DNA from 2 places in the Rhizobium sp. BK456 genome. Region 2 is predicted to be linked to the other one. Evidence: riboswitches for the same ligand, from Rfam matches in the RefSeq annotation. Region 2 holds a riboswitch; the other holds the start of a gene.

Region 1 (10,301 bases), on a different contig from region 2:
GGCTACGTCGTCCAGGATTCGGTGATCGACTGGCAGGTGATCGAGACGGAAGAGGACGCGATCGCCTTTGCCGGCAAGATCGAAGCCCGGCCGATCGCCACGCAACGGCGCACTTCGATATCCACAGCGATCGGCCAGGGCGCCAGCATGATCATGACCAGCCCGTTTCAGGGTCGGCGGGAGGTGATCGACGTCTCCGGCGACGGCCCGAACAATTCCGGCAATCCGGTTACACCGGCGCGCGACAAGGCGGTTGAAGCCGGCATGATCATCAACGGCCTTGCCATCATGCTGAGGCCCTCCGATGCCCCCAACGGGCTCGACACATATTACGCCGACTGCGTGATCGGCGGCCCTGGCGCCTTCGTGCTGCCGGTGCGCAAGATCGAGGATTTCGCCGTTGCCGTGCGCCGCAAGCTGGTGCTGGAGATCAGCGGCCTTTCCCCGCCGGCTACGGTGCAGAGAATTGCCGGGGCTGTGCCGGCGACAGACTGCATGATTGGAGAAAAGCAGTGGCGGGATATGTTTGACCGATAATGGGGTGGCTTGCCGGCGCTTTCGCTCGGGGTGAAGCGAGAGACAATGAAAGACGTGCCGTGTGGCCCCCTATTGTCCTTCGCTTGGCCTTGAGCGGCAAGCGAAAGGCAAGCGGACTGCAGCATTATTAAGAGGGAACACAGACGCGACCAGCGTCTGCGTCCTTTACCGCCATCTATAACGGCAGCTCCCGGCCGGCCCGTTCGCTGACCATGTATTCGGCGTACCAATCCGGCCAGTTCTCGTCGTGTTTGCCGCCGTTGCGTTTCTCGTGTTCGCCGTGGGCGATGGCCGCGCGGCGCAGCGCTGACGCAAGGTCGCTCGAGGTCGCAAAGGCCGTCTCGTCGGCGTCGATGCGTCCGGGCAGGCGCTGGGTGACTTCCTGGAAAAGCCAGCCGTTGCCGTCGGGATCCTTGAACGAGGCGAAGGAGCGATAGCTGCGGTGATCGGGATCGCGGCCGGCGAGCCTCAGCCGTCCGAAGAGATAGGGTTCGTCCTTGCCGGCATAGACGCCGGCAGCGTCATGGAACACGTCGCTGACCTCGACGCCACGGGCGATGAGATCGCGACGGGCGGCCTCGATGTCGGAGACGATGAGGTAGAGCCCCTGGGCGGAGCCGGGTGCGGCTGCGGTTATGTTCTTGCCGAAAATGATCGCGCAGCCGGAGCCGGGCGGGGTGAACTGGATCACCCGGAAATCGGCATCACTGGCGAAGTCGGCGTCGAGCCGCCAGCCGAGGCCGTCGTAAAAACGTTTGGCGCGGTCGACGTCGGAAACGGGGATGACGACCACTTCGAGCTTGGTGTCGACGGGCCGTGTTTTCGGATTTTCGATAGGGGGTTCACTGCGCATTGCATTGCTCATCTTCAGCTCCTTGAGGTTGTGGATGCGTTAAGAATGGCGATACATGTCGGGGTCGAGTGGACCACAGCGCGGCGAGGGCGTCGAATCAATTATTCTGTCGGAATTGGCCTGATGAAGACGGCGGGATCGGTCCCGCCGCCTCGGTTTCAGCGGATCAGCCTTGCTACGCGGCAAGAGCGGCGCGTGTCTTCCCGATCGTCAGCGCGGCCTTTGCAGCCTCCCGCCCTTTCTCGACGAAGTGTGCCCGGTAGATCTGCTTGTGGTGGTCGGTTTCCTGATATTGGTGCGGCGTCAGCGAAACCGACAGCACCGGCACGCCGGTATCCATGCCGGCGCGCATCAGCCCGTCGACCACGGCCTGGGCGACGAATTCATGGCGGTAAATTCCGCCGTCGACGACGAAAGCGGCGGCAACGACGGCGGCATAGCGCCCGGTTGCGGCAAGATCGCGGGAAAGCAGCGGCATTTCGAAGGCGCCGGGAACATCGAACACATCGACCTGCTCGGGCGGCACGAGTTGGTAGAAGCCGTCAAGGGCGCGGTCGACGATGTCGGCGTGCCAGCTGGCTTTGATAAAGGCGTAGCGGGTGGGTGTCATGGTAATCTCCTTTGGCGAACAGACACATCACCCAAGGCGATCACGAACGTCCCCGACAGCCGCAAGGGCGGCAGGAACGCGCGTTCTCTTTCATCCGGACTATGACCGTCGGCTCAGGCATCTCACCTGATCTGCTGACCCTTCCTTAAGAAGGCGCTCGCGGGCTCGCAATCGAAACTGCATACCGCCGGTAGGGACTTTCACCCCGCCCTGAGAACGGCGGGGACAATAGGGGCAAGGCGGCGGGCTGGCAATAGGGCGAAATACTTTCTGCAATGTGCAAGGAGCAGCGGCTTACCTGTGTCCGCAATATGAGGATGACGCCCCGAGCGCCCTTGCTGAACGTACACGTTTGCCTACATGATTCCGATGAGGACACCCAATCTACACAGCATGACCCGCTGATCCCGCCGGAGGCGAGGGCAGGCCATGACAACCATGGGAGAGAGACATGCAAGATCCCCTCGTCGTTCACCGCGAGGCGCATATCGCGGCGCCGCCGGCCGCGGTGTTTGCGCTGATGACCGACCCTGAAAAGATTCTGCGCTGGATGGGAACCGAGGCTCAGGTCGAGCCGCAGCCGGGCGGGCTCTACCTCGTCAACGTCACCGGCGCTCGTTTTGCGCGCGGCTCGTTTCGCGAGGTGGTGCCGGTTCATCGCCTTGCCTATAGCTTCGGCTGGGACGGCAGCGAGGTGGTTCCGCCGGGGTCGAGCCTGGTCGAGATCGACCTGATCGAGCAAGGAGACGGAACGCTGCTGCGACTCACCCATAGCGGCCTGCCGAGCGCCGATCAATGCGCCGGCCATGCAGAAGGCTGGGCGCACTACCTTGGACGGCTGACCGAGGTCGCCGCCGGGCGCGATCCCGGTCCTGACAGTTTTCACGGCAGAACATGAACGATTTTTTACGGGCAGCGGGCGCCCGCAAGCGCTTGACGCCGCGGGAAAAGCGGTGCGGCGATACCCTGATCGGGCGTCCGAAAACGCTGGTTTTTATCGTCTAAACATGAACGTGCAGTTCATCTCCAGTTCAATTTGGCGGCCATAAGATCAGGGCGGCTGGATGAAATGGAGTTTTCGATGAAGGCACTTTCTATCGCGGCTGCCTTGCTCGCTGGCAGCCTCTCGATCGGCACGGCTGAGGCAATGCCGATGGGGACAATCAATGTCCAGAGCAAAGCCACAAGCGATGTCACGAAGGTCGACTATGCGTGCGGCCGCGGCTGGCATCTGACCCGCTGGGGTGAATGCCGGCCGAATTGGCGACGCCCGCCGCCGGTGGCATTTTACGGTGGCCCGCCGCGTTGGGGCTGGGAGCGACGTCACCGCGATTGGGACGGCCCGCGCTGGAGCCATGAGCGGCGCTGGGATCGCGACCGTCGCTGGCGGGATGATGACTAAAAGCCTTGGTTAGGCAAGTTGACGAGGGCCGGTGCGATGTTTCGCCCGGCCTTTTCCTATGAAATTTCCGCAGGCCCTGTGTCAGATCCTGCTGACGAGCCAGTGCTTGTCGTCGATCAGTTCGGCGAGCTCGATCGGATCCTTGACGCCGAATTCGAACCATTCGACGAGTTCCTTTGCCTTGCGGCTGCTTTCCTCCGCCGTCAGCTCGACCTGATACCTTTCGCACCACCGCCGAAGGATCGACGTCAGCAGCGTCATGTCATTCCCATCCAGCGGATCTTTCGGCCAGAATATCGTGCCCATCGTACCCCTCAATCACACGATGACGAACGGCGCATAATGAAATCAAAACGGCGCAAGTTTAAAGCGTTATTTTTCGCTTTTCCCCGTGATGGAAGGTTCGCGACAGGAATTGTCTGCGCAGGAAGGGCTCAAGGTGTCGATAGGCTCCTGAAGGCATCCTTGCGGACGTCCCGGGGCGGTGTCATGTTGCAGCATGGATCTGCCGTCTCCCCTTGCCTGGCTGGTTGACGAGGCCGGTGCCTCGCCCGGTCCCGAACGGTTTCTGGCCGAGCTCGGGCGCCGGCTTTTGGCTGAGGGCCTGCCGCTTTCGGGCGGCGCGCTGACGCTATCGGTGCCGCATCCGATCATCGCGCGGCGCACCTGGCTGTGGCGGGCCGAGACCGAGGCGGTCATCGAGGCATTGGCCTTTGCCGCCACTCCGCAGAGCGAAGCCGGGCGCGAGTGGCTGGCCGGGCTGGGGCCGGTGTGGGAGACCAGGATCGGGCCAGCACAGGATAATCAGGCATCGGACGGCCCGCTGCTCGGCTGGGCGGGGGTTGCCAGCGGGGCAGGGAACAGCGCATTCGGCCCGGCCGCGATCAGCCTGCTGCGCGAGGTCGCGCGTTTTGCCGCTGCGCCGCTTGCCGCACTTGCTGCGCGGGAGGCGCGGGCCGCGCTCCTCGAAGCCTATCTCGGCCGGCGCAGTGCGGCCCGAGTGCAGGCCGGCGCGCTAGCCCGCGGCACCGGCGAGACCATCCGAGCCGCTCTTCTTTGCGCCGATCTGCGCGATTTCACCGCGCTCTCCGAGGTGACCGATCCTCACCAGATGATCACCGCGCTGGACGCCTATTTCGACCGCGTCGCAGGCGCAGTGCACGCCTTCGGCGGCGAGGTGCTGAAATTCATCGGTGACGGCGTGCTGGCGATCTTTCCGGTGACGGCGGCTTCTGGCGGAGCGATCGAAGGAGACCGGGAGGCCTGCGAGGCCGCATTGCGGGCGGTCGCCGCCAGCCGCGCCGGCATGGTTCATCTCGACCAGGTGCGCCAGGCGCAGGGGCTGGCACCGTTGCCGTTCGGCGCGGCGCTGCATTTCGGCGAGATTCTGTGGGGCAATATCGGCGCGGCCGACCGGCTGGACTTTACCGCCATCGGCCCTGCGGTCAACCTGGTCAGCCGGCTGGAAGGGCTCTGCAAGCCGCTCGGCCGAACTGTGCTGATCTCAGGCGCGGTGGCGGCCAACACGGGGACGCCCTTGATGCCGCTCGGAGAGCATACCCTGCGCGGCATCGCCGATCCTTGCGCGGTCTTCACCCTGCGGGAGGATTGAGCCTGCGGGCAGACGCATCGCTTTTGCAAAGAAATATTTGCAAAGATATGTTTGCAAATATATGCTTGAAGCATGAAACATCCGCACCCGAAACCTGCCGCAGATACCGCCGCCTCCCGCATCGTCAGCCGCGTCGTGCCCGAACCGACCGCGCTGAAGGCGCTGGCTCATCCCGTCCGGCTGCGCATGCTCGGCATGCTGAGGATCGATGGACCTGCCACGGCGACGCAGCTTGCCGCGCGGCTCGGCCTGAACAGCGGCGCGACGAGCTATCATCTGCGCCAGCTTGCCCAATATGGCTTCATCGAGGAGGCGCCGCATGCCTCACGGCGAGACCGTTGGTGGCGCGCCAGCCATGAGCTGACCTCGGTGCCGCCGAGCGAAGCCGAGGGGGAGGCGCTCGATCTCGACCTCGCTTTCAACCAGGCGGCGCTCTCGCTGCAGGTCGGCCAGATGCAGCAGGCGCTCGAGGAATATGCCGAACTGCCGGCCGAATGGCGCAAGGCGACGACTGCCGACGACATCATTATTCCGATGACGGCGCCACAGGCCGAGGCTCTGACGAAACGGCTGACCGACATCATCCTGGAAGCGATGCGGGCGGCTCCGCCGCTGGGCGAGGCGGCGTCCCGGAATTCCGACATGGTTCCTTTCTATGTCATGCTGCACGCCTTCCCCTATCCGGGCCGCCTTCCGCATCGCGAAGGGGAGGACGAGGCGTGAGGAAGGCTGGGCCTTTCCTGGCGCTCGCTGCTGCCGAGACATGTTCGCTTTCCGGCACGCGGCTGTCGACCATCGCCATTCCCTGGCTGGTGTTGAGCACGACGGGCAGCCCTGTCCTGACCGGCGTGACGGCGATGATGGAGATGCTGCCCTATGTCGTCGCCAAGGCGCTCGGCGGGCCGCTGATCGACCGCGTCGGCGCCAAGCGCATCGCCATCGTCTGCGATAGCGTTTCGGTGGCCGTGGTGGCGTTGGTGCCGTTGTTCGATTTTTTCGGCCTGCTCGGCATGCCGGTGCTGCTGCCTGCCGTTTTTGCCATGGGCGTGCTGCGTGGGCCTTCCGACGCCGCCAAGCAGGCGATGGTTCCCGATATCGCCAGGCTCGCGAATGTGCCGCTCGAACGGGTGACTGGCGTCGCCAGCGCCATTGAGCGGCTGGCCTCGACGGCGGGTGCGGCCGGAGCCGGGGCGCTGATCGGCCTGATCGGCCCGGGTCAGGCGCTCCTCGTCAATGCCGCCACCTTCGCCGCGGCCGCGCTGATCGTTGCCATCGGCATCCCCGATATGCGGCGCACGCCAGAGCTATCCGGCGCCCGACCGGCCGAGAGACCTTCTTATCTCGACGATCTCCGCGAAGGCTGGCGCTTTTTGCGCGGCGATGCTGTGCTCGTCAGCATCGTCGTTATGGTGGCGATCACCAACCTGCTGGATCAGGCCTATCATGCGGTGCTGCTGCCTGTCTGGACACGTGATTCCGGCCATGGTCCGGAACTGCTGGGAGCAATGTTTGCGGCATTCGCCGGCGCATCGATCGCAGGTGCGGCGATCGCCGCAGCAATCGGCGAACGGATGCCGCGCCTGATCGTCTATACCGTGGCATTCCTGTTGACCGGCTTTCCGCGTTTTCTCGTTACTGCGCTGGATGCGCCGCTCGGTCTTGTCTTTACGACCCTGGCCATCGGGGGATTCGCCTCGGGCTTTCTCAACCCGATCCTGTCGGCGGTGATCTTCGAGCGCATCCCCAAGCCGCTGACCGGCCGCGTCATCGCATTGAATACCGCCCTCTGCTTCGCCCTCATTCCCTTCGGCGGCCTTGTCGGCGGTACGCTGATCAGCACGATCGGTCTTGCCGCGGCGCTGCTGCTCACCGGGTTTGCCTATCTCGTCGCCACTCTCTTTCCCCTTGCCTTGAAAAGTTTCCGCGGTTTCGACAGGGCGGTTGCCGATGTTGGTGCTTCCGTATCAAGGCGATGAGCGCGCGCCCGATCTCTCGTGTCCCAGTGCCTCGACCATCAGATCGACGAAACGGTGGATGCGCGGTTCCAGCAGGCGCTTGTCGGGATAGAGCGTGACGATCTTGGCGTCATCGGCTTCCAGGTCGGGCAGGACCTGCCGAAGACGCCCGGCGGCGAGATCGCCGCCGATGAGAAAATCGGGCAGGAGCGCGATACCCAATCCCGCCAGGGCAGCGTCGCGGATCGCCTCGCCGTTGTCGAGCCTGAGGCGGCTGCGCCCCTGCGCCTTGATCCAGGCACCGCCCTTGCCACGAAAACGCCAGCCTTGCCTTTGATTGCGGTTGGCGAAAATCAGGCAGTCGTGGGCTGCGAGATCGTCGATTTCGCGTGGCTCGCCGTTCGCGGCGAGATAGGAAGGCGAGGCGCAGAGGCGTGTCTTGTAGGTGGCGATCACGCGCGAGACCAGCCGGGTATCCGACGCCGCGGCGCCGATACGGATCGCCAGATCGAAGCCGTCCTCGATGATGTCGGAGAGGTGATCGGTAAAGCTCACCTCGACCTGGATGTCGGGCCAGGCCCGAAGATATTTTTCCAGCAGCGGCATCACGACGAGCCGGCCGAAGGCATCGGGTACAGTCAGTCTGAGAAGGCCGCGCGGCATGCCGCTCTGGCCTCCCAGACTCGCTTCCGCCTCATCGACCGCCGCAAGGATCTGCAGGCCGCGCTCGTAAAAGACCCGCCCTTCATCGGTCAGGCTCAGCGTTCTCGTCGTGCGGTTGAGCAGACGTGCGCCGAGCCGGTCTTCGAGGCGGATGACGGCCTTTCCGGCCGCCGAGCGGGACAGGCCCATGGCCTGGCCGCCGGCGATAAAACTTCCGGCATCGACGACGGCCATGAAGATCAGGATATCGTTCAGGTTCGTGCGCGGCATCAGGCAACTCGAGCGGTTCGGTCCCAGCCATAAGTCGGTCAGTCATGCAACCGATTCAAGGCTTGGACCATCAACGCTCACGGCGGCAGTAAGGTCCCGACGCTTCGCTGCCGGGGCGCTGAAGCCGGGCTACAGCATATCGCCGAGGCTCCAATGGTTGTTCCATCGGGCGTCGATCTCGTCGTCGACATTCTGATATCTGATGTCGGTGGAAAGGCGCAGCCGCCGGCTGCTGTTCTGGTTGGTGGTTGAGGCGTGGATCATGTAGGGCGAGTGCAGCACAACGTCGCCGGCCTCATAATCGGCGGCGAGCCAGCGGGTGTCGAAGCGCTCCGCCATATCGGGAAGATCTTTCGAGACCCAGCCGCCTTCCGTCATGTGGCTGTTATAGGCGCTGATCCGCTCTTCCGGAGAAAGATCGCCGCTTGCGGCCTGGAACTTCGCCTCCATCTTGACTCCAAGCGCGTGCGAACCTTCGAGGTAGACGAGGCCGCCCATCTCGGCAGGGATGTCGCCGATCGGGATCCATACCGTCACCAGGCGACTGGTGCCGCCGCGGAGATAAACGAGATCGTAGTGAGCGGGTGTGGCCGTCGGCGTTCCCGGCTGGGTGAAACGCATGATCTTGCGCTTGTGCAGATAGGAGATGCCCTGCAGAAATTCGTCCATGAAGCGGGTAAGCGGCGGCTGCGCGCAAAAACCTTCATAGGCGGCGGAGCGGACAAGCGACATCAGGCGCCGGTCCGCCAGGCTCCAGTCGACGCTGGCGGCCGACGCAATCCCTTGCGAAAAATCGCTGCCGGGCTCGACCAATCCTGTCACCGCGAGGCGCTCGAACGCCCAGCCACGGAAATCGATGACATCGGCCCGCGGCAGGAGGCCCTTCAGCCAAACATAGCCGTCGTTCTGGTAGCGGCGGCGGATGGCGTCGACGCCGATGGCGGGATCGGTCGGCGTGAGCCAGCCGATCCGCTCCGCAGTCAAGGTTTTGCCGTGGGCGGTCAGGGGAAATTCCGGTGTTCGGGCCTGCACGGCTTCGGCGGCAATCGACATTTCAGCCTTCCCCAGCTTGAATTGAGTTGCGCTTAATTATCTGATCTGCAGGAATAACCGACATAGAGGAAACTGGTAGCTGGACTTTTCGCTCATCATGAAACAGGCCGAGGCCATTTACAGAACGCCGCTTGGCGCGGCCGGCGGACTGGCGGTCACCGGAAGCGGCAGGCAGCATGCCCGCCATGCGGTGACCGACCGGAAACTTCCGAGTTTCGCCGTCGTGCTGGTGGAGCGCGGGCAGGGCTGGCTGGAGACCGCCGCCAGCGGCCGCTTCAGCCTGACCGGGCCTGCCCTGTTCTGGCTGTTTCCCAACCGCGCGCATTCCTACGCTCCCGACGAAGGCGGCTGGGACGAGCGCTGGGCGCTTTTCGAAGGATCCTTCACGCGGGACTTCGTCAGGCTGAGGATCATTGGCGAACGGCATCCCGTCGTGACCTTGCATCGCCTCGATGAAGTGGCGCGGCTCTTCGGGATGCTCCATGCCGATCTGCTCGACGATACCCATCTGGGACAGGCGTCGGCGGCACTGATGCTGCATCGCATCGTCATATCAGCCGCCAGACAGGCAATTGGAGCGGCGGATCGGCGCCAGGAGAGGCCCGCCATGGCCGTGATCGTGGAAACGCTACGGCGGCGGGCGATGCAACCGCTCGACCTTGCCGCCTTTGCCGCCGAGCACGGTATGTCTCCGGCAACATTGCGCCGGCGGTTCACGCTGGAAACAGGACTGCCGCCCAAGGCATTTCAGCTTCGGGCGCGCATGGACCATGCCAAACAGCTGTTGGCCACCACCGACGAAAAAATCGAAGCGGTTGCCGCCATGATCGGTCTGGATGACCCCTTTTATTTTTCACGGGTCTTCCACGAGCGCGAGGGCTGCAGTCCCCGCGAATTCCGCGCCAGATACAGGCGAATGTGAGCGCCCGGTGCTTTGGCGAGCGTCAGCGCCAGCCAAGCGCCGGAGCGACGTGGGTCAGAATTGCCTCGATGACATGGGCGTTGTAAGCGACGCCGAGCTGGTTGGGGACGGTGAGCAGCAGCGTGTCGGCCTCAGCGATCGCCTGGTCTTCGGCAAGCTGTTTGATCAGAATGTCGGGCTCGGCGGCATAGCTGCGGCCGAAGATCGCCCGGGTCTTCTCGTCAATGAAACCGATCTTGTCGTCCTCGTCGCTGCCATAGCCGAAATAGGCGCGGTCGCGGTCGTCGACGAGCGCGAAGATGCTGCGGCTGACCGAGACGCGCGGCTGGCGGGTGTGGCCGGCGGCCTTCCAGGCCTCACGGTAAGCACGAATCTGGTCGGCCTGCTGGACATGGAACGGCTCTCCCGTCTCGTCGTCCTTCAG
Region 2 (10,301 bases):
TTTGAATTGTTTCGGCAAGGCCGGCAATTCCCCTACCCACTACGACACTGACGCCCGATCGAAGCCGGCAGCGCAGTCGACGTCGACAGGCCCCCTCCCCTTTATCCACAGCCCGGTGACGCCCGATCGCCATCACAAGGAGCGGGACCGCCACCAAAAAAATCAAAAAATCTTCACAAACACTCTTGCGGTTTTGCCGCGATCCGCATAGATCACGGCCACCAACGCGGCAGGCCGATCCGGCTTCGTCAGCGATGGGCGATTAGCTCAGTTGGTAGAGCGCCTCGTTTACACCGAGGATGTCGGGAGTTCGAGTCTCTCATCGCCCACCATTTTCTCCCTTACGTGCCAAATCGCAGCTTTCGCAGTGGGATGCCTCAGCTGCGTCGTGATGTATTTGGAATTCCAATTGGATCCATTGGCGCGTCCGGCAGGTCGCGATGCGGCGCGGCGTCTGAAATCAGCACTCCACCAGAACGGACTACTCCGGGCGCGGCGCCACCTCCTATTGGGCGAATGGATGGGCGCGGGCAAAAGTGTGAGAATTCACCGCCCGGAAAATCTCCGCGCTTGCTACACCTGGAGGTGTTCCATGAGGACTCTCTGCTCCGCACTGACGCTGTGCATCGCGGTCGCTCTTTATGCGCCAAGCGCCAGATATGTCAGCCTGCCCGGTTACGCCTTCAAAACGAATCCGCAATGCCAGCGCCACGAACCAAAGACGCGGTTTGACAGAAGGTGCGACTGGCCGAGGGTGGGCTTCAAGGACTTTACGCCCCCGCTTGTGACCGTGCTTGGGATCTGAAGCTCAGCCTCTTTACGAATCATCGCAGTCCTGGCGCGTTTTGCAGCCGAAGGGCATTCATGGCTCGGTGCGACAGTGTTTCTGATCGTGGCGAAATGCCTTGGCTCAGACTTCCTACCAGACTCTATATAGCCCTTCGGAATCCCGAAATTGGTTGCGGGATTGAAATCATTGCATGATTTTTTCTGTCGACACCGTGCGAAACGCTGCGGATTTCGGAATCCCGAAGCGGGGAATTTCGGGATTCCGAAGTGGCGTTCTGGAATCGTGACAGCCGGGCTCATCGCCGACCATTCACCCCTTCGCCAGTTCTTTATCCACCGCCGAGACCAGCCGCGAATCATCGGCCGTCACGTCAGGCGCGAATCGGGCGGCAACTTTACCGTCGCGGCCGATCAGGAATTTTTCGAAGTTCCAGAGAATGTCGTCCTCGTCGCCGCCCGATATGCCGTGGGATTTCAGGCGTTCGCGCATCGGGCCGTCACCTGTGGTCTTCACACCGGACCTGGTCAGTTGCCGGTAGAGCGGGTGCTGGGTCTCGCCCTTGACCGAAATCTTCGAGAAAATCGGGAAAGTGACATCGTAGGTGCTGGTGCAGAAGTCGAGGATCTCGGCGTCGGTGCCGGGCTCCTGACCCTTGAAGTCGTTGGCGGGGAAAGCGGCGATGACGAAGCCGCGCTCGCGCTTTTCGCCGTAGAGCTTTTCGAGACCCTCATATTGAACGGTCAGCCCGCATTTGGAGGCGACGTTGACGACCAGGAGCACGCGGCCCTTGTATTCGCTGAGTGTGGTTTCACGACCATCCACTGATTTGACAGGGATATCCAGCACATTGCCCGCCATGGGAACCTCCAAATTGATAAGATATGTCTCGCCAACTTAGCGATATCGCCGCCGTTGTCATCAACGTCGGAATCAACTCGGCGTTAGCAGGACGCCGGTGCGGGCTACGGCCTGCACCGGCGGTCAGCACATCAGGCGGGGGATGTTTCCTTCACGTCGTCGAGCAGGAAGTGCACAACGATATAATCCGTCTTGTAATGGCGACCGCTGTCGGACACGGATTCGACGCTGCCGCCGTCCTTCGGGTGCCAGGAGTGGTAATGGGGGTTGGTGGTGATCAGTGTGATGGCCTTGCCTTCCAGGGCTTCCTCGCCAAGCCGGAAGCGCATCTCGGCCAGCGGCCAGATCCGCTCGTAATCCGCCATGCTGATGCGCGCCTTCAGCGCCTTGCGATTCAGCGGTGCTTCGCCGGCCTCTGCGGGTGCTTCCAACATCACCTCCTCGGCTCCGTTGATGATGGCGTTGAACTCTTCAGGCCATATGCGTCTCATGAAATCGCTCCTCCCGGGGCTCTCGTCAGTCCACAGGTGAAACTTAGCGATTTGTTCGAAAGAAGCAAATTCCCGTCATGTGGTTGTCATCGAGGTCGGCTGCTCCTACGTTCGCCGCAGACCGCATCAGGGCCGTCAGACGCCCGCAATCCCGAGATCAGAGATGAAGACACGTGAAGACAGGCAGGCACTCCGGGCGAGCATGCCGCGCACCCCGCTCAGCGCTCATCATATGGAAAATGCCCGCCTGCTGCCGGATCGCGGCGAGCTGCTCTACCGGATCCCGAACGGCGGCATCGGCGTCGAGGTCGGGGCTGCCTTCGGCGAATATACGGCGGAGATTCTGGAAAAGAATCGCCCAGCGCAGCTCTACCTCATCGATCCCTGGTCGATGGACCGCTACAGCTCCGGGCTCGATACGATCCACACCAAGTTCGCGGCCGAGATCGACGCCGGCCGGCTGCATCTGATGCAGGGTACATCGCTGGAAAAGCTCGCCGAATTCGAGGACGATTTCCTCGATTGGGCCTATATCGATACCGATCATTCCTTCGAGCTCACCTGGCAGGAACTGCTGCTCTGCGAAAAGAAGGTGAAGCGGACGGGGCGCATCGCCGGGCACGACTTCTGCACCGGCAACACGGTCAAGCCGATCGTCTATGGCGTCGTCGAGGCGGTCACCAAGTTCTGCAAGGATTACGGCTGGCAATTCGAGTTCCTGACGGTCGAATCACATGCGCATTTTTCCTATTGCCTGAAACGGCTCTGATCAGCTTTTGCCGAAATATTGCGCGTCGCTGACCTGTTCCATCCAGTCGACATGCTTGCCGTCCAGCGCCTCGTGAATGGCGATGTGCGTCATCGCCGTATCCTCGCCAGCGCCGTGCCAATGTTTCTCGCCCGGCGAAAACCAGACCGTGTCGCCGGCGCGAATCTCGCGGATTTCCCCGCCCCAGCTCTGGGCGAGGCCCTTGCCAAAAGTGACGATCAGCGTCTGGCCGAGCGGATGCGTGTGCCAGGCGGTGCGGGCGCCGGGCTCGAAAGTAACCGAGGTTGCCTTCACCCGGGCCGGTGCCGGCGGCTCCATCAGCGGGTCCTGGCGAACGGCGCCGGTGAAATAGTCGGCCGGCGGCGTCATCGAGGGGCGAGAGCCGGCGGGTTTGATCTCCATCATCTTTCCTTTTCCATTCCATTGCAGTTGAAGCCTTGTAATCCGACGATATTTCATCGAGGCGACCAATCAAGGCCGGATCGACAATTGCCGCATCCTCGCCCGGCTGATAGGCCAATCTCTTTCATCACCTAAAGCGCGTCACATTGAACTTGGTTGATGGGACGCGCTTTAGTTCTCTGTTTTTACGCATGTCGCTATCCCGGAACCGCTGCACACTTCCGGGCAACATGCATTGGGAGAATTTCTCATGAAACACCATGCTTTCGGCCGCATGCCCGTCACGGTCACCAATGTCGGCTTCGGCGCCTGGCAGATCGGCGGCTCATGGGGCGATATCAGCGAAGCGGATGGACGCGCGGCGCTGAATGCCGCACTCGATGCCGGCATGACCTTCATCGATACAGCCGACGTATATGGCGACGGCCGCTCGGAAAAGATCATCGCCGACGTGCTCAAGACGCGTGGCGGCAAGCGCCCGATGGTCGCCACCAAGGCGGGCCGCCGGCTCAACCCGCATGTCGCCGAAGGTTATACCAAGGCCAATCTCGAAGGCTTCATCGACCGCAGCCTTGAGAATCTTGCCGTCGACAGCCTCGACCTCGTGCAGCTTCACTGCCCGCCGCGCGAGGTGTTTTACCAGCCGGAGGTCTTCGAAGGTCTCGACGCGCTGCAGAAGGCCGGCAAGATCAGGGGTTATGGCGTTAGCGTCGAAAAGGTCGAGGACGGGCTGAAGGCGATCGAATATCCCGGCGTCGTCAGCATCCAGATCATCTACAACATCTTCCGCCAGCGCCCCGACCACCTGTTTTTCCAGGAGGCGCGCCGCAGGAACGTGGCGATCATCGCCCGCGTGCCGTTGGCCAGCGGTCTGCTCTCCGGCAAGATCACCGGGGAAACGCACTTTGCCAGCGACGACCACCGCAATTTCAACCGTCACGGCGAGGCCTTCGACGTCGGCGAGACCTTTGCCGGCGTGCCCTTCGAAGTCGGCCTGCAGGCGGTGGAGGAGGTGCGCAAGCTGGTGCCCACAGGCGCCACTATGGCCGCCTTTGCACTTCGGTGGATCCTGATGGCCGACGCCGTCACCGTCGTCATCCCCGGTGCCCGCAATGGCGAACAGGCGAGAGCCAATGCGGCGGCAGCCGATCTTGCGCCGCTCTCGGCCGATGTCATGGCGGCGACACGCGAGCTCTACGAGCGGCTGATCGCGCCGCATGTGCATCAGCGCTGGTAGGGCTGGAGCTGCTTGTTTTTGAGGGTTGTGGGCTGCCGCTCTACCCCTCTCCATAAGGGGGAGCGACTAGGCGCTGTTGTCCGGCAGCGACCAAAAGCAGAGGTCTTGCTGGCTGTTACCGTTCGACGAATTCATACGATGGAGTTTGCGTAAAGCGGTGCGGCATCTTAGCCCCTCCCCTTGTGGCGGAGGGGTCTTGGATTCAACGACAGAGGCCGGGCTTTCGCCCGGCCTCTTCCTTTATCTCTTTATCCCAACTCAGTTCGTCGCGTTCAGCTCAACCGGGAAGAACAGCGTCTCGCCGGAAGAATCGCTGACGCCGTCATTGTCGGTGACGGCGTAGGGTTTGCCCGAGGCGTCGAAGGTGAAGCCTTCGAGCTTGTCGAGCACATAGCCGTTGGTCGCGGTCTTGAGTTCGCCGAGGAAGTCGTGAGCTTCGGTCTTCTTGACGACCGGCAGTTCGTCGCCGAGCTTGGCGGGCTTCAGCTCCGAGATCGCCACCTTGTAGAGCTTCTTCAGCTTGGCAGCGTCGCCGACGAGGTTGTCGCGTTCGATGATGTAGACGCTGTCGCCCTGCGCCGAGATTTCAGACAGGCCGACCCAGCCGCTGCCCGTCTTGTCGAGCGGATAGCGCACGGCACCCCATTCCTTCTTCTTCGGATTGTAGGAGACGAGCTTGACGAAGCCCTTCTCGTCGTCACCCCATTCGCGCTGGACAGCCATCCAGAGCGTGGCATCGTCGCCGGTGCCGACAATGGTGACGCCTTCGAAGCCGTAGCGGATTTCGTTGGCGGCGAGTTCCTTCGGCAGGGCGATCTCGGCCTTGATATCGCCCTTGGCGTTGACGTTGTAGAGGGCGTGTGGGACGAGACGCTCGCTGTAGCCTTCCGAGGCGAGCCAGAATGAGCCATCGGCGGCCACCGCGATGCCTTCGATGTCGAGCTTCTGGGCCGGGGCGCCGTCGCGCTTGACGATGAGCGCATCGGTGATTACCGCCGGCTTCTTGCTGGCATCGATCGTGTAGATCGTCGGCTGCGAGCCGAGAACGCTGTCGCTGACGGCATAGAGCATGCCCGGCTTGCCGGGAACGGCAGCGAGACCCGATAGGGCTGCGAAGCCGATCGGATTGCCGTCCTTTTCGGCCGACACGATCTGAGGATAGGCTTTCTCGCCTTCCGAACGCTCATAGATCATCACATGCGAGCGCGTGCCGCCGTCCTTGCCGAGGTCGAGCTCGTTGGCGGTGGCGAAGAGGTTGCGCTGGGGAATGGCGATCCCGCCTTCCGGCGAAATGCCCGATGGCAGCAGCTGCACGAGCTCGGGATCGGCGCCGGTATCTTTAAAGACGCCGACGACCGAGGCGCGCTCGGCGAGCAGGAAGAAATACTGGTCGTCGCCGAACTTGGCGGCTTCGAGGCCTTCCGGCTCGACGCCCTTCGATCCCGAACGGCTTTCCGGATAGTGGCCGATATGAGCGACGGCGCGTTCGAAGGATGCGCCCGATTCGTAGAGAAGCTTGCCCATCTTGTCGAAGATGGTGAAACCACGCGAGCCGCCCTGGTAATCGCCTTCGTTGGCGATGACGAGGCGGTTGTCGTCCAGCCACTTCACGGCGTCGGGCTCACGCGGAACGCCCTTCAATTCGCCGGTGAATTTCAGAGTGCCGTCACGCTTGGTGTCGATGCCGGTAAGATCGACGCTGCCGGCGGAGAAATGCGTTTTCACCTCAGCCGTAGTGGCGTCGATGATGACGATCTCATTGTTTTCCTGCAGCGTCAGTGCGATCTCGTTCAAGCCGTTGAAGGCGACGAATTCCGGCTCCGGATCCTCAGGGGCGACGCCGGCAAGACCGGTCAGCGCCACGTGCTTGATGGTGGCGCAATCGACGGCACCTTTCTTGAGCTGGAAGACGACCAGATCGCCGGCCGGCATCTGCGGGATCTTGCCGTCATTGACCTCTTCGTCGCGCTCGTTTTCGATCGCGATGGCGCCGAGCGTCTTGTCCTTGTTGAGCGCGATCGAATCCGGCTGGCCGCCGAGATCGCAGGTGTTCTCGATCTTCTTCGTCGCCACGTCGACGATCGCCAGACGGCCCGAGGGCTTGGCCTTGCTTTCGGAGGTATTGACGGCGACCAGCGCCTTGCCGGCGCTCGAGGTGACCGAAGTCGGCTCGCCGTCCATCATCAGCGCGCCGCCTGATTTCGGGGCCTTGGCATCGGTGATGTCGATGAAGCCGATCGCACCGAGCGGGCTGTCGCTATAGATCAGCGTGTTGCCGTCGTCGGTCGCGGTGATGATTTCGGCTGAAGTCGCCGAGAGCTTGTCCTTGTCGGCAGGCAGGTTCTGGGCGACCGGGAAGGAGGCGATGCGGTTGAAAACCGGCTCGGCGGCGGCCGGGAAGGCAACGGAAGCGAGAAGCACGGCAGCAAGTGCTGCCTTGCGCGATGAAATGGTCATGAAAATCCCCCATGTGTCGAATAGTCGAAACATGGGTTTTCTGCGGGACTGCCATGACAGAGGCATGACAGCCCCCCGCCATTTCACGCGGTTTGCGTCGGGCCGCCCTTTTCCCGGCGCATCTCGTCGCGCATGATGAAAAGCGAGGCGGCAAGGATGAGAGCAGCTCCGAGCCAAAGATAACCGGCCGGCGCATAACCGAAGAACAGCCAGCCGGCCAGCACATTCAACGGCAGCTTCAGATCGTCGAAGGGCTGGACGTAGGCGGCGTCGGCGCTGGCATAGGCAAGGGTCAGCAGGTATTGCGCCACGACCGTCAGCAGGCCGGCCAGCAGGAAGAGAGCAAGCGCGGTGCCCGTCGGCACGGCAAAGCCCGCCGCGAGCGCCAGGCCGCCATTGATCGGCGTCAGCAGCACCAGCAGCCAGACGGTAATCGTCTCGGGCTTTTCGATGCCGGTCAGGCTCTTGGTGATCAGCGACGAGGCGCCCCAGAGCAGCGCCGAGAGCACCGGCAGCAGGGCTGCCCAGGTGAAGCTGTCGGACCATGGCTGCAGGATGATCATCGCGCCGGCAAAGCCGACACCGGTCGCCGCCCACCGGACAGGACCGACACGTTCGCCGAGGAACAGGCGGGCGCCGAGAATGATGAAGAAAGGCGAGGTCATGACGAGGGCGATCGCCTGCCAGATCGGCACCGACGCTAGGCCGGAAATCCAGGCCTCGACGCCGAGCGCGGCAAAGATGACGCGCACAATATGCCGCCAGGGATAATCGGTGCGCATTGCCGAAAGGCCTGATTTGCGCAGGAAGGGCAAGGAGAACAGAAACGCGAAGGCATATTGCCAGAAGGCCGCGGAAGCCGAGGGAAAGGCGAGCTTCATCGTCAGCCACTGGGTGACGACGTTGAGGAGCGAGAAGACTACGCCTCCAAGCACCATGAAAGCTGCGCCGGCAAAGGCGCGCGACTGCGAGACTGCAAGGGAATTCTGATTCATGTCTTTCATCCGAAACCAGGGACCAACATAAATCAGGACGCAACGAGCGACGGCACGCTGACGCTGGCAGTCCCCTGCCCCGCACGCGGCCATGCTCATTCTCTTCCATCCGGACTTTGACCGTCGGCTCCGGAATCGCACCGGATCTGCTGACCCTTCCCAAGCGACAGCTTGGGAAAGCGCTCGCGGGCTCGGGCCGAGACCCTTACCGCCGGTGGGGAGTTTCACCCCGCCCTGAGAACAGCTCTGTCGTAGAACAAAGGGCCGCATGCGGCAAGCGGCGAAAGCAAAAGGGGTCCGGCAAAGCCGAACCCCTCCTAAATCCTGCACAGCCGGTCTCGTTTACGGCTGGCGGATAATCTCAGATCAGCCGTTGACGGCGTCCTTCAGGCCCTTGCCGGGCGTGAACTTCGGCACGTTGCGAGCCGGAATGTCGACTTCAGCGCCCGTCGACGGGTTGCGGCCCTTCGATGCGGCACGATGAGAAACGGTGAAGCTGCCGAACCCTGCGAGGCGGATGTCGCCCTTGTTCTTGAGTTCACCCTGGACAACGTCAAAAACCGCGTCAACAGCGGAAGCCGCGTCAGACTTCGTCAGTCCTGCCTTTTCGGCGACTGCGGACACGAGTTCATTCTTGTTCATGTTTCCACCCCTTTCTAAATGGTACGAAACGACTCAAAAGTAAGCTAGGCGCAGAATAGGTTTCATCAGGCCCGCCGGGAACCCAAAAGCCCTGCAAATCAAGGAAAAGCAAGCGTCTACATGACGTTTTCACAAAAAAGGCTGGCGTTTTCGCCAGCCTTTTTCCGTCTTTTCAGCCAATGGGGCATAAATGTGGCCGAGGCCACTCAATGCGCTATGGTCGCGCCCGTCTCGTCGAGGCCTTCGACCGAGGTGATGACAGGCGTTTCCACCGTGCCGTCCCATTCGATCGGCTCCGGCCGCCGGACCAGCGCATGCTTGATCACCTCGCCCATGCGGGACACCGGGATGATCTCCATGCTGTTCTTCACGTTGTCCGGAATCTCCGCCAGGTCCTTGGCGTTTTCTTCCGGAATCAGCACCTTCTTGATGCCGCCACGAAGCGCTGCGAGCAGCTTTTCCTTGAGACCGCCGATCGGCAGCACACGGCCGCGAAGGGTGATTTCACCGGTCATGGCCACGTGTCTGTTCACCGGGATACCGGTCATGATCGAGACGATGGCGGTCGCCATAGCGACGCCGGCCGAGGGGCCATCCTTCGGCGTCGCGCCTTCCGGCACGTGCACGTGGATGTCGCTCTTGTCGAAGCGCGGCGGCTCGATGCCGAAATCGACAGCGCGCGAGCGGACGTAGGAGGCCGCCGCCGAGATCGATTCCTTCATGACTTCCTTCAGATTGCCGGTGACCGTCATGCGGCCCTTGCCCGGCATCATCACGCCTTCGATAGTCAGCAGTTCGCCGCCGACTTCCGTCCAGGCAAGGCCGGTGACAACGCCGACCTGATCCTCGCCCTCGGCTTCGCCATGGCGGAAGCGCGGAACACCCAGATAGTCGGAGATGTTGGCGGCCGTCACATGCACGGACTTCGTCTTGCCCTTGATGATCTCGGTGACCGCCTTGCGGGCGAGTTTCATCAGTTCACGTTCGAAGCTGCGCACACCGGCTTCACGGGTGTACTGCTGGCTGATCGCCATCAGAGCGTCGTCGCTGACCGAGAATTCTTCCGGCTGCAACGCATGTTCCTTGATGGCCTTCGGCAGCAGATGCCGCTTGGCGATCTCGCGCTTTTCATCTTCGGTGTAGCCGGCGATACGGATGATCTCCATGCGGTCCATCAGCGGCGCCGGGATGTTCAGCGTATTCGCCGTCGTGATGAACATCACGTCCGACAGGTCGTATTCGACTTCCAGGTAATGATCCATGAAGGTCGAGTTCTGCGCCGGATCGAGCACCTCGAGCAGGGCCGAAGACGGATCACCGCGATAGTCCTGGCCGAGCTTGTCGATTTCGTCGAGCAGGAACAGCGGGTTCGACTTCTTCGCCTTCTTCATCGACTGGATGACCTTGCCGGGCATCGAGCCGATATAGGTGCGGCGGTGGCCGCGGATTTCGGCTTCGTCACGAACGCCGCCGAGCGCCATGCGGACATACTCACGGCCGGTCGCCTTGGCGATCGACTGGGCGAGCGAGGTCTTGCCGACACCGGGAGGGCCGACGAGGCACAGGATCGGGCCCTTGATCTTGGTGGCGCGAGCCTGCACGGCCAGATATTCGACGATGCGCTCCTTGACCTTGTCGAGACCGAAGTGATCGGCTTCGA

The links. A riboswitch is a leader RNA that binds a small molecule or an ion and turns the genes downstream of it on or off. The one in region 2 is predicted to bind FMN.
Region 1: it holds a riboswitch for FMN, as region 2 does, so the genes downstream of both, FHX03_RS21100 (6,7-dimethyl-8-ribityllumazine synthase) here and FHX03_RS27230 (DMT family transporter) in region 2, are expected to answer to the same signal.

What each region holds. Positions count from the first base shown of each region.
Region 1 covers NZ_JACIAO010000007.1:269,281-279,581, reverse strand. Annotated here, with positions in the region: gene FHX03_RS21110 (DUF1194 domain-containing protein) at 1-537, shown strand, start outside; gene FHX03_RS21105 (VOC family protein) at 713-1,402, opposite strand; gene FHX03_RS21100 (6,7-dimethyl-8-ribityllumazine synthase) at 1,566-2,000, opposite strand; FMN riboswitch at 2,079-2,222, opposite strand; gene FHX03_RS21095 (SRPBCC domain-containing protein) at 2,452-2,898, shown strand; gene FHX03_RS21090 (GCG_CRPN prefix-to-repeats domain-containing protein) at 3,082-3,402, shown strand; gene FHX03_RS21085 (hypothetical protein) at 3,484-3,708, opposite strand; gene FHX03_RS21080 (adenylate/guanylate cyclase domain-containing protein) at 3,902-5,014, shown strand; gene FHX03_RS21075 (ArsR/SmtB family transcription factor) at 5,087-5,737, shown strand; gene FHX03_RS21070 (MFS transporter) at 5,734-6,990, shown strand; gene FHX03_RS21065 (LysR family transcriptional regulator) at 6,979-7,902, opposite strand; gene FHX03_RS21060 (phytanoyl-CoA dioxygenase family protein) at 8,032-8,955, opposite strand; gene FHX03_RS21055 (helix-turn-helix transcriptional regulator) at 9,053-9,877, shown strand; gene FHX03_RS21050 (LLM class flavin-dependent oxidoreductase) at 9,900-10,301, opposite strand, start outside.
Region 2 covers NZ_JACIAO010000011.1:205,366-215,666, reverse strand. Annotated here, with positions in the region: tRNA gene FHX03_RS27265 (tRNA-Val) at 257-332, shown strand; gene FHX03_RS27260 (glutathione peroxidase) at 1,100-1,648, opposite strand; gene FHX03_RS27255 (hypothetical protein) at 1,780-2,139, opposite strand; gene FHX03_RS27250 (class I SAM-dependent methyltransferase) at 2,303-2,908, shown strand; gene FHX03_RS27245 (cupin domain-containing protein) at 2,909-3,310, opposite strand; gene FHX03_RS27240 (aldo/keto reductase) at 3,561-4,547, shown strand; gene FHX03_RS27235 (esterase-like activity of phytase family protein) at 4,806-7,004, opposite strand; gene FHX03_RS27230 (DMT family transporter) at 7,088-7,999, opposite strand; FMN riboswitch at 8,093-8,245, opposite strand; gene hupB (DNA-binding protein HupB) at 8,366-8,641, opposite strand; gene lon (endopeptidase La) at 8,848-10,301, opposite strand, start outside.